Ensifer sp. PDNC004: one gene and its partner. The protein of the gene in region 2 binds, or shares a complex with, the protein of the main gene of each other region. Links are inferred from orthologs where the notes say so. Each region holds a gene or a part of one and is shown on either strand. Other genes may lie near its edges.

What was found. Proteins that work in one complex are often made in the same cells at the same time.
Region 1: the proteins of carB (region 2) and carA are in contact, whole or in part, in a solved structure (PDB 1KEE), measured with the Escherichia coli proteins. The link is inferred for Ensifer sp. PDNC004 from one-to-one orthologs.

What each region holds. Positions count from the first base shown.
Region 1 is NZ_CP070353.1:4,100,362-4,105,200, forward strand. Bases 683-3,544 are described here. They hold carA (glutamine-hydrolyzing carbamoyl-phosphate synthase small subunit), read right to left. Parts: upstream 2,786-3,544; coding sequence 1,580-2,785; downstream 683-1,579. Other genes in these bases: JVX98_RS28035 (LysR substrate-binding domain-containing protein), read left to right, coding at 683-1,498; JVX98_RS28045 (GatB/YqeY domain-containing protein), read left to right, coding at 3,114-3,544. Also shown: JVX98_RS28030 (SDR family oxidoreductase), read right to left, coding at 1-490; more of JVX98_RS28035, read left to right, coding at 608-682; more of JVX98_RS28045, read left to right, coding at 3,545-3,563; JVX98_RS28050 (hypothetical protein), read right to left, coding at 3,570-4,475; dnaG (DNA primase), read left to right, coding at 4,691-4,839. UniProt on the Escherichia coli protein: Small subunit of the glutamine-dependent carbamoyl phosphate synthetase (CPSase).
Region 2 is NZ_CP070353.1:944,378-950,977, reverse strand. The notes cover bases 2,520-6,600. They hold carB (carbamoyl-phosphate synthase large subunit), read right to left. Parts: upstream 6,212-6,600; coding sequence 2,720-6,211; downstream 2,520-2,719. Other genes in these bases: JVX98_RS12535 (zinc-dependent alcohol dehydrogenase family protein), read right to left, coding at 6,430-6,600; JVX98_RS12545 (hypothetical protein), read right to left, coding at 2,520-2,587. In the rest of the region: transcription elongation factor GreA, read right to left, coding at 1-459; JVX98_RS12550 (MFS transporter), read left to right, coding at 753-2,246; more of JVX98_RS12545, read right to left, coding at 2,252-2,519. UniProt on the Escherichia coli protein: Large subunit of the glutamine-dependent carbamoyl phosphate synthetase (CPSase).

The DNA.
Region 1 (4,839 bases), 3.2 Mb from region 2 along the record:
AGACGGAGGCAAACGAGATCAGCGCCGCCTTGCTGCCGCTATAGACCGCCATTCCCGGATGGCCGCCGACATCGGCAACCGACGAGGTGAAGACGATCGAGCCGCCGTCGCGGATCAGAGGCGCCAGCCGCTGGACGGTGAAGAAGGCGCCCTTGGTGTTGATGGTAAACTGGCGATCGTAGGATGCTTCCGTCACCTGGTCGAAGGGCTCGAGCAGCGATGTGCCGGCGTTGACGTGCAGGAGGTCGATCGAGCCCAGCTTCTGCCCGACCGTCGCCCCGAGCACGGCGATCTCGCCGAGGTCGGCGATATCCGATTTTACCGCATGAACGCGGTCGCCGAAGCGCCGCTGGATCCGGGCGAGGTTCTCTTCGTTGTTTCCGGTCAGGAGCACCTCGGCGCCGCCGTTGACGAGACGCTCGACCGTCGCCAGGCCCATGCCATGCGTGCCGCCGATGACCACGGCTTTCTTGTCTTGATAGATACCCATTGTCTCTCTTCCTTCGATATCAGGCTTCGATGAGGAAGAGATAATTTTATGGACGATGTTGCGAAAGACGGGCAAATGTGGATGTATCGTTCACATTTGCAGACATTGGGGACCGTGATGCGCAATCTCAACGACTTCATCGTCTTTGTCCATGTGGTCGATCACAAGGGGTTCGCGCCGGCGGCGCGGGCGCTGAACGTACCGAAATCGACGCTGAGCAAGCGCGTGGCCGAGCTGGAAAAGACGCTTGGCGTCCGGCTGATCAACCGAACGTCGCGCCGCTTCGCCGTGACGGAGATCGGCGAGGATTTCTACCGGCATGCCTCGGCGATGTTGATAGAGGCGGAGGCGGCCGAAGCCATCGTCAAGGGCCGCCTTGCCGAGCCGAGCGGCACGGTCAGGATCACCGCCTCGGTGCCGACGGCACAGATGATGCTGGCCGGGCTGCTGCCGCCGCTGGCGAAGACCTATCCCAAGATGAAGGTGATGTTGCACGCGACGGACCGTTTCGTCGATGTGGTGCAGGAGGGCTTCGATATCGCTGTGCGCGATCACTTCGCGCCGTTGCCCGATTCCGGCATGGTACAGCGGCGGGTGGCAACGGATGCGATCCTCCTGGTGGCAGCGCCGGCCTATCTGGAAAGCAGCGGGCATCCGCGCGAGCCCAGCGACCTTTCGCGTCACGACGGGCTGCTCGCCTCGTTGAGTGCAGAGGGATGGACGATGCGCAACGATGCGGGCGTGGTCGTCAGGGTTCGGCCAATGCCGCGGTTCCTCGCGGACGAATCCAACGTGTTGCTCGAGGCTGCCGTCTCCGGTCTTGGCATCACGGCGTTGCCGAGAAAGATCTGTCGGGCGGCAATCGAAGCCGGAAGTCTGGTGCGCGTGCTTGCGGACTGGGAGGCCGGCAGCGTGACGACGACGCTGTTGATGCCGCACCGGCGTGGGCAACTGCCGTCGGTCCGCGCCGTCGTCGACTTCATCGTCGCGCATCTGCAGGAAGGGTGAGCTCGGCGGCAACGAAGGCGCACGCTCGAAAAGAAAAGGCCCGCTCTAAGCGGGCCCTGGAAGCTTGTCTCGATCGGTCGCTCAGCGTTCGGCGAGGGCCGGTTCGCCCTTCTTCTCGCGCACGAGGTTCATGAAGCGGCGGAAGAGGTAGTGGCTGTCCTGTGGGCCGGGGGAGGCTTCCGGGTGGTGCTGGACCGAGAACACCGGCCTGCCGGCGACGCGCAGGCCGCAATTGGTGCCGTCGAAGAGCGAAATGTGAGTCTCATCAACACCCTGTGGCAGCGACTTCGAATCGACCGCGAAGCCGTGGTTCATCGAGACGATCTCGACCTTGCCCGTGGTGTGGTCCTTGACCGGGTGGTTGGCGCCGTGGTGGCCCTGGTGCATCTTCTCGGTCTTGCCGCCGAGTGCCAGCGCCAGCATCTGGTGGCCGAGGCAGATGCCAAAGAGCGGAATGTCGGTCTTCAAGAGGTCCTGGATGACCGGCACGGCGTATTTCCCGGTTGCTGCCGGGTCGCCGGGGCCGTTCGACAGGAAAATGCCGTCCGGCTTCTGCGCCAGAACTTCGTCGGCACTGGTCGTGGCGGGCATGACCGTGACGCGGGCATTGAGGCCGGCAAAGAGGCGCAGGATGTTGCGCTTCACGCCGTAGTCGAGCGCAACGATGTGGTAGGCCGCGTCGGTTTCGCCGAGCGTCGAATAGCCTTCGTTCCAGACCCAGGGCTGCTCGTCCCAGCGCGACGACTGGCCGGAGGTCGCGACCTTGGCGAGGTCGAGGCCTTCAAGGCCGCTCCAGGCCTTGGCTTCGGCCTTCAGCGTGTCGATATCAAAGACGCCCGAGGGATCGTGGGCGATGACGGCGTTCGGCATGCCGTTTTCGCGGATCCAGGCGGTGAGCGCGCGGGTGTCGATGCCGCAAAGGCCGATGATGCCGCGGGCCTTCAGCCAGACGTCGAGGTGCTTGGCGGCGCGGTAGTTCGACGGCTCGGTGATGTCGGCCTTGAAGATGACGCCGACCGCGCCGTGGCGTGCTGCCGGCGTCAGGTCTTCGATGTCTTCGTCATTGGCGCCGACGTTGCCGATGTGCGGGAAGGTGAAGGTGACGATCTGGCCGAGATAGGAGGGGTCCGTGAGGATTTCCTGGTAGCCGGTCAACGCCGTGTTGAAGCAGACTTCCGCCTGCACCTTGCCGGTCGCGCCGATGCCCTTGCCCTCGATCACGGTGCCGTCGGCCAGAACGAGCAGTGCGGTTGGTTTTTCAGTGGTCCATGCGGGTGTCGCGGTCATCGTTCCTATCCCGTTGCGGCGTGGAGCGCGGGGGCTTGAAAGCCCGGCAGTCGATCGCCATTTCTTTGCTCAGGCATGGACGCGCGGAGACCCCGCGGAAAAGTGCTCTCATGCCGATGTTGTGCAGGTGCGGGAAAATACCCAAAGCGCTTAACCGGGTCAACCAGCCGCTGTGAATTGTCTGGAAATAAAATTCCTTATAATTCAAGCGGTTGCGTATTCCGTTTGATTGCACCTGTCACACTGGTTTAAGACGACGACAACAATAATGGTTTCGAACCGGTTCCGGGCAGAGCACCGCGGGCCGGTTTCGACATGGAGTATAGACATGCGCGACCTGTTCGCTGACGCACTGAAGGAAGCCCTCAAAGCCAAGGACGCACGGCGTACCTCGACCGTGCGGCTGATCCAGGCGGCGATCAAGGATCGGGACATTGCCAATCGGGGCCTCGGCAAGGACCCGGTCAGCGATGACGACATCCTGCAGATCCTCGCCAAGATGATCAAGCAGCGCGAAGAATCGGCTCGTATCTACGACGACGCCGGCCGGCCGGAGCTTGCCGCGCAGGAGCGTGAGGAAATCGTCATCATCAATCGGTTCCTGCCGGCCCAGCTTCCGGAAGCCAGGGTGAAGGAACTCTGCGCCTCGGTCATCGCCGAAACCGGCGCACATGGCCTGCGCGACATGGGCAAGTGCATGAACGTGCTCAAGGAGCGCTATCCCGGCCAGATGGACTTCGCCAAGGCCTCGGGCCTGGTGAAGGAACTGCTCAAGTAGCTCCGCTCAAGTGAGTGCCGGCGCCCGTCGCGATAGGACGGGCGTCGCCATCTCGGCTCTCGCCGGAAACGTCGCCTCGAATGCGCGATCGATCAGGGCGAACTTCTCCGCCTGGTAATCCCAGTATTCGCGAATGAAGGCTTTCGACAGCCAGACCGCGCCGCGACCGGGCGTCCGCTCCCACCCCATATTTCCCAAAAGCGCTGCCTTGTCGAAGATCCGCTTGAGGTGGGTCTTGGAGATGATGAAGCGTTCGCTGAGATCGCTCGGCGAAACCGGCCCAATCGCGTGGCGTGCCGCCTCGGGGTCGAAGTCGCCGATGCGCGAGAAGAGATCGTCCATCACCACGCCGCCGGAATTGACCCAGGTGAAGAGGTCGAAGGTCGGGCCTGGACGACGGACCGTGTCGTTGCCGACGAGCGCTTGGGCGACCGCGGCCTGCAGCCGCCCGAACCGGTGCTGCTCTTCGTTGAGCCGCGCCAGCCGCGACTGGCCGTCGGAGGAGTCGAGGATGGCCAGATGGGACTGCATCCATTTCCAGACATAGTCGAGTGCCGCCTCGGTAGGCTCCAGCGGCCGGCTGCGTTTGTCCGGCTGCACCGTGATGTAGCGGGCGAAGCGGTAGGCGACCATTTCCTGCACGAAGGATGCTGCGGTGTTGCGGCTGGCGATCCCGTGCATGACGGCATAGTTGATGAAACGGCCGCTGTAGAGACCGCTCGAGGGATCATCCGGATCGCGGTCGTGATAGAGCGCAAGGCCGGATTGGGCCATCAGCCAGCGTTGCTGCGAGGCAAAGATCGAGGCGAGCCGTGGGTTTGCCGCATACATCTCCACCATGCCGCGCGCATAGCTCAGCACCGCGCTGAAGAAAGCCGGACTGGAGGCGAGCACTTTGACGGAAACGGCCATGGCAAGTGATCCAATTCGAGACGGCGAATTGATCCTTTTCGTCAAAGGGGTGTCAAGCGCTACTTTTGGTCCTTAGAAAATATTCATACACAACTTTTGATTGGTGATTCGGTGTGCGATTCCCGTTTCGCTCCTGTGAATAGCGTGCAAGCAGGATCACCGTTGTAGCGCCCGCCGGCCATGCCGCCTATATGGAGGATCGACCAGAGGTATCCATGCGCTTTTCACAGTCCTTTCTTGACGAGATACGCGATCGCGTTCCGATTTCGGACGTGATTGCCAAGCGCGTTACCTGGGACCGGCGCAAGACCAACGTCTCGCGCGGCGATTATTGGGCCTGCTGCCCCTTTCACGGTGAGAAATC
Region 2 (6,600 bases):
GAGAATCTCGTAGGCCTTGGAGCCGCCGGGGGCGTTCACTTCGATGGAATCGCCAACTTCCTTGCCGATCAGCGCGCGGGCGATCGGCGACGAGATCGAGATGCGGCCGGCCTTCACGTCGGCTTCCTGGTCGCCAACGATCTGGTAGGTCTTTTCCTCTTCGGTGTCTTCGTCGACGAGCTTCACCTTAGCGCCGAACTTGATCTTGGAGCCGGACATCTTCGAGAGATCAATGACTTCCGCGCGGGCGATCAAGTCTTCGAGCTCGGTGATGCGGCCTTCGTTGTGGCTCTGCGCTTCCTTAGCAGCGTGGTACTCGGCATTTTCCGACAGGTCGCCATGTGCACGGGCTTCGGCAATCGCCTCGATGATTCGCGGTCGTTCTTCCTGCTGGCGCCAGCGCAGCTCCTCCTGCAGGTTGACGAATCCGCCCTGGGTCATCGGCACTTTTTCGACCATTTCAATGTCCTTCATCAAGCACGAGGCGCCGCCCTTTGGGCGGCGCCAACGCAAAAGAAAACGGTCTCCGGCGCGCAAACGCCGGAACCGTCCGAAACTTCGAACCCTCGTTATAGCAGAAACGGAAGCGCGAAAGCCAGATATTTCGCCGTCGTCCACCGAACCCTGAAATGCCGCTGCAACTTGTGGGGGAGGCGGATGGCAGGCAAGCTGAGAAAAAAGCGCTTTACCTCAACTGCGGTTGAGGTCGTACACAGGTGCCTGTCCCAGCTAACGATGACGGAACATTCCACGTGGTCCCGACGAACGACGATACCAAGGCAAGCGAAAGCAAGACGGCGCCCGAGGAGGACGGCCGTTGGAGCGAATTGCTTCGGCCGGACTATCTGGCAACGACCGCCGCCCTCTGTCTCGGCGTCGCGCTGTTTGCCTTCAATGAGTTCTTCGTGGCGACGGCGTTGCCCACCGCGGTCGAGGAGATCGGCGGCGCCACGCTTTTGTCCTGGGCTGTCACGCTCTATCTCGTCTTTGCCATCCTCGGTGGCGCCGTTGCCGCCACGCTCAAGGCACGGTTCGGCGCGCGCGGCACGTTGATTACGGCCGCGCTTGTTTTTGTCGTCGGGACGATGATCGCAACGACTGCGGGCAGCATGCCGCGGGTCCTTGCAGGGCGCGTGTTCCAGGGGTTCGGCGAGGGGATCATTGCCGCGGTCTGTTACGCGCTCATCCCGGAACTCTTTCCTGCCCGGCTGGTCCCGAAGATCTTCGGAGCCGAGGCGATCGTCTGGGCAACAGCGGCTTTCGGCGGTCCATTGGTGTCCGGCTTCCTGACCGAGCATTGGTCCTGGCGCGCGGCGTTCGCTGTCAACATTCCCGCAACAGCCATCTTCGTCGCGCTCATACTGGCGATCGTGCCGCGGCAGAAGGCGGCGCCCACTGAAAAGCCGCGCCCGATCCCGCTCTTGCGCCTGATCGTCGTCGGAACCGGCATCCTGCTGATATCGCTGTCAAATACGGCAACCACCATGCCCCTGATGATCGCCGCGCTGGTGACGGCGCTGACGATCCTGTGGGCGGCCTTCGCCACCGACCGGCGGGCAGAACATCCGATCCTGCCGACCGGCGCCTTCGCGCTGGCGAAGCCACTCGGCACCGGTCTATGGGTTGTCATGCTGATGCCACTGGCACAGGCGTCCGGCTCGATCTACCTCATCTATGGCCTGCAGCATGTCTGGAGCTTCAGCCCCACGGCCGCCGGCTTTTCCGGTGCGCTGATGGCGATCTCCTGGAGCACGGCCGCTATTCTGGTCGCAAGCCTGCGCTCGCATGACCTGCGCGTTAAGCTCATCCCGGCGGGGCCAGCACTTCTCAGCCTTGGGCTTGCAGGCCTGATGATCGCCTTCGCGATCGACGATTTCCGGCTCGTCTTCCCTAGCCAGATCGCGGTCGGGACCGGTTTCGGCCTGTCCTGGGGAACGCTCAGCCAGTTGATGATGGACGTCTCGCCGCGTGGCGAGCGGGATAAGACCTCGGCATTTCTGCCGACATTGCAATCGGCGGGTTATGCGATCGGCGCCGCGATCTGTGGACTGACTGCAAATCTTCGCGGGTTCGATGAAAATGCCGACATCGCGACCATGCATGGCGCCCTGTTCACCGTCTTCGTCGTCGCCTGCGTGATCTCGACTGCGTCCCTCTATCTTGGCCTCAGAACCGTGCGGCTCGCAGCCAAGAGCCCGCGGCGCGGTCGGGGCGGAAGCGCGGTCGAGGTGTTTGCGGCGGATTAGATCACTCAGGCAGCAGCGCGGAGCGACGCCCCGACGTGGCAGCGGCCAAGCAGCGCTCGCTGTTCGATGCCCCGGCCGATGGAAGGCACGATCGTTGCCAGCAGCTTGCGGTTGCTGGAGAGGACATGGACCTTCAGCGAACCATAGTCGGCATCGCGGCCGATCTTGTCTGCGATGCGCTGGCCGTAGTAGAGGGCCGATCCCTCGTCGAAATGGCTGATACCGTCTTCGTCGACGAAGTGCTCGTCGCCCCACAACAAATCAAAGAAATAGAGTTGCACGATCTTGCCCCATGTCGCGCCCGCCGGCGAAGCCGCCGATCTCTCTGTGCGCAGGGTCATAGAAACATGTGCTGGGGGAATGCAGGCTGAACCGATCGTTCATGCGGCGTTCAGCGGCGAGCGGGCCGTTGAAGCGCAACACTCCTGGGGCATGGCGGCGGCGCGCGAAGGTTTCGCGCGCCGCTGTCGTTCTTAGGCCTTGAAGTAGCTCTGCAGCGGGCGCACTTCGAGGCTGCCGGCCTTCAGAGCCTTGATGGCATGGGCAGCTGCTTCCGCACCCGACATGGTCGTGTAGTAGGGCACCTTCTGCATCAGCGTCGCGCGGCGTAGCGACTTGGAGTCCGAGATCGCCTTGTTGCTGTCGGTGGTGTTGAAGACGAGCTGGACGTGACGGTTACGGATCGCGTCCTCGACATGCGGACGGCCTTCCTGGACCTTGTTGATCTTGGTGGCGGCAATGCCGTGTTCACCGAGGAAGCGGGCCGTGCCGCCCGTCGCCATCACCTTGAAGCCGATATCGACGAGGATGCGGATTGCCGGCAGCACGCGGGTCTTGTCCTCGTCGCGCACCGAAACGAACACCGTTCCATCGCGCGGCAGGTCGACGCCGGCGCCGAGCTGCGACTTGGCGAAGGCCAGCGCATAGTCGGTGTCGAGGCCGATGACTTCGCCAGTCGAGCGCATTTCCGGGCCGAGCAGAGTGTCTACGCCGGGGAAGCGCGCAAACGGGAAGACCGCTTCCTTGACCGCGATGTGCTTGAGGTTGCGCGGATCCGGCTTTTCGCCATAGGCGGCAATCGCGACGTCGAGCGCTTCGCCGGTCATGACGCGGGCGGCGATCTTGGCGATCGGCGCGCCGATGGTCTTGGCGACGAAGGGCACGGTGCGCGAGGCGCGCGGGTTCACTTCAAGCACGTAGATGGTGCCGTCCTTGATCGCAAACTGTACGTTCATCAGGCCGCCGACATTGAGCGCCTTGGCAAGGGCTGCCGTCTGGCGCTCGAGCTCGTCGACCATCTCCTTGTCGAGTGTGTGCACCGGCAGCGAGCAGGCGCTGTCACCCGAGTGGATGCCGGCTTCCTCGATATGCTCCATGATGCCCGAGACGAAGACGTCCTTGCCGTCGCAGAGGCAGTCGACGTCCACTTCCGTTGCGTTCGTCAGGTAGCTGTCGAACAGCAGCGGGTTCTTGCCGAGCAGGGTGTTGATCTGACCGGTCTTGTCGTTCGGGTAGCGCTGCTTGATGTCCTCGGGAACGAGGCCCGGAACCGTGTCGAGCAGGTAGCTCTGCAGCATGCTTTCCGAATGGATGATCTGCATGGCGCGGCCACCGAGAACGTAGGACGGGCGCACGACCAGCGGGAAGCCGATCTCGGCAGCGACGAGGCGGGCCTGCTCGACCGAGTAGGCGATGCCGTTGTTCGGTTGGTTGAGGTCGAGCTTCATCAGGAGCTTCTGGAAGCGGTCGCGGTCTTCGGCAAGGTCGATCGCGTCAGGTGCGGTGCCAAGGATCGGGATGCCGTTCTTTTCGAGTGCTTCGGCGAGCTTCAGCGGGGTCTGGCCACCGAACTGGACGATGACGCCGACGAGTTCGCCCTTTTCCTGCTCGGCGCGCATGATCTCGATCACGTCCTCGGCCGTCAGCGGCTCGAAGTAGAGGCGGTCGGAGGTGTCGTAGTCGGTCGAAACCGTCTCCGGGTTGCAGTTGATCATGATCGCTTCATAGCCGGCATCCTTCAGCGCGAAGGCGGCGTGGCAGCAGCAATAGTCGAACTCGATGCCCTGGCCGATGCGGTTGGGACCACCGCCGAGGATGACGACCTTCTTGCGGTCGGAAACCTCGGCTTCCGAGCGAGCGGCACCGACGAAGGGGGGCTCGTAGGTCGAGTACATGTAGGCGGTCGGCGAGGCGAACTCGGCAGCGCAGGTGTCGATGCGCTTGTAGACCGGGCGGACATTAAGCGCATTGCGCAGTTCCGCCACTTCCTTCGGGCGTTTGCCGCCGAGCGTCGCGAGGCGGGCGTCGGAGAAGCCCATGGCCTTCAGCATGCGCAGGTTCTCGGCATCGACAGGCAGACCGTGCTCGCGGATGCGCGCTTCCATGTCGACGATCGCCTTGAACTGGGCGATGAACCACGGATCGATCTTGCTCGCCTCGTGGACTTCTTCTTCGCTCATGCCGAAACGCAGCGCCTGGGCGACCATGCGCAGGCGGTCCGGCGTCGGCGTGCCGATCGCGGCACGGATGGCGTTACGGCCATCGCCGTTCTCGTCCATGTCCGGGATTTCGATTTCGTCGAGGCCGGTAAGGCCGGTCTCGAGGCCACGCAGCGCCTTCTGCAGCGATTCGGCAAAGGTACGGCCGATCGCCATGACTTCGCCGACCGACTTCATTGCGGTGGTCAGAACCGGGGAGGCGCCCGGGAACTTCTCAAAGGCAAAGCGCGGGATCTTGGTGACGACATAGTCGATTGACGGTTCGAACGAGGCCGGGGTCGCGCCGCCGGTGATGTCGTTGTCCAGTTCGTCCAGCGTGTAACCGATGGCGAGCTTCGCGGCGATCTTGGCGATCGGGAAGCCCGTCGCCTTCGACGCCAGAGCTGAAGAGCGCGACACGCGGGGGTTCATTTCGATGACGACGAGACGGCCGTCCTTCGGATTGACGGCGAACTGAACGTTCGAGCCGCCGGTCTCGACGCCGATCTCGCGCAGAACCGCGATCGAGGCGTTGCGCATGATCTGGTATTCTTTGTCGGTCAGCGTCAGCGCAGGCGCAACGGTGATCGAATCACCGGTGTGAACGCCCATGGGGTCGATGTTTTCGATCGAGCAGATGATGATGCAGTTGTCCGCCGTGTCGCGGACCACTTCCATCTCGTATTCCTTCCAGCCGAGCACCGATTCTTCGATCAGCACTTCGGTGGTCGGCGACGCATCGAGGCCGCTGCCGACGATGTCGAAGAATTCCGTGCGGTTATAGGCAATGCCGCCGCCGGTTCCGCCGAGCGTAAACGACGGACGGATGATGGCCGGCAGGCCGACATCATCGAGTGCCTGCGCGGCAATCGCCATCGCGTGGTTCATATAGCGCTGCTTGCGGTCGCCTTCGCCAAGGTTCCACTGGTTCTCGAGGTCGTCGAGCGCCTTGTCGAGCTCCGCGCCCGAAAGCCGGCTCTTCAGTTCGGCGCGCTCGGCCTCGTGCGTCTTGCGGTCATGGTCCTTGATGTCGGTGGCGTTGGCGAGACGCGACTTCGGCGTCTCCAGGCCGATTTTCGCCATGGCTTCGCGGAAGAGGGCGCGGTCTTCGGCCTTGTCGATTGCATCAGGCTTGGCGCCGATCATCTCGACATTGTAGCGGTCGAGAACGCCCATGCGGCGCAGCGAGAGTGCCGTGTTGAGCGCGGTCTGGCCACCCATGGTCGGCAGCAGCGCGTCCGGGCGCTCCTTGGCGATGATTTTGGCGACGACCTCAGGGGTGATCGGCTCGACATAGGTTGCGTCGGCAAGGCCCGGGTCCGTCATGATCGTCGCCGGGTTGGAGTTGACGAGGATGACGCGGTAGCCTTCCTCCTTCAGCGCCTTACAGGCCTGGGTGCCGGAATAGTCGAATTCGCAAGCCTGACCGATGACGATCGGCCCCGCGCCGATGATAAGAATGGACTTGATATCTTGGCGCTTCGGCATGGTCGATCATCCGTTTCTAGCTGCGCGAAAAACCGGCCGAGGTGGGAGGTCACCGGCCGGGCACGCATTGATGGGTCTTTTCAGGCTAGAAGCGGCTTATAGGCAAATGTTTCTGCAAGCGAAACCCCGAAAATTCCGGAATCGACAGGAACCAGCCATATTTGCGCACCTCCGGCCACGCAGCGCGCTCTGCGCGCGGCGAAACAGTGCTGCGAATGTCAGGCGCGGCCGGGGATGACGAGAACCTTGACTTCTCCGGCGGCCGGCGGATGCGCAATGACGTCGGCCGCTTCGCCGAGCGTTACCCGCCGCGAAATCAGCTTGTCGATCTCGATCGCGCCCGTGGCGACAAGGTCTGCCGCACGGCGGTGGACGAAGGGGTTGATGAA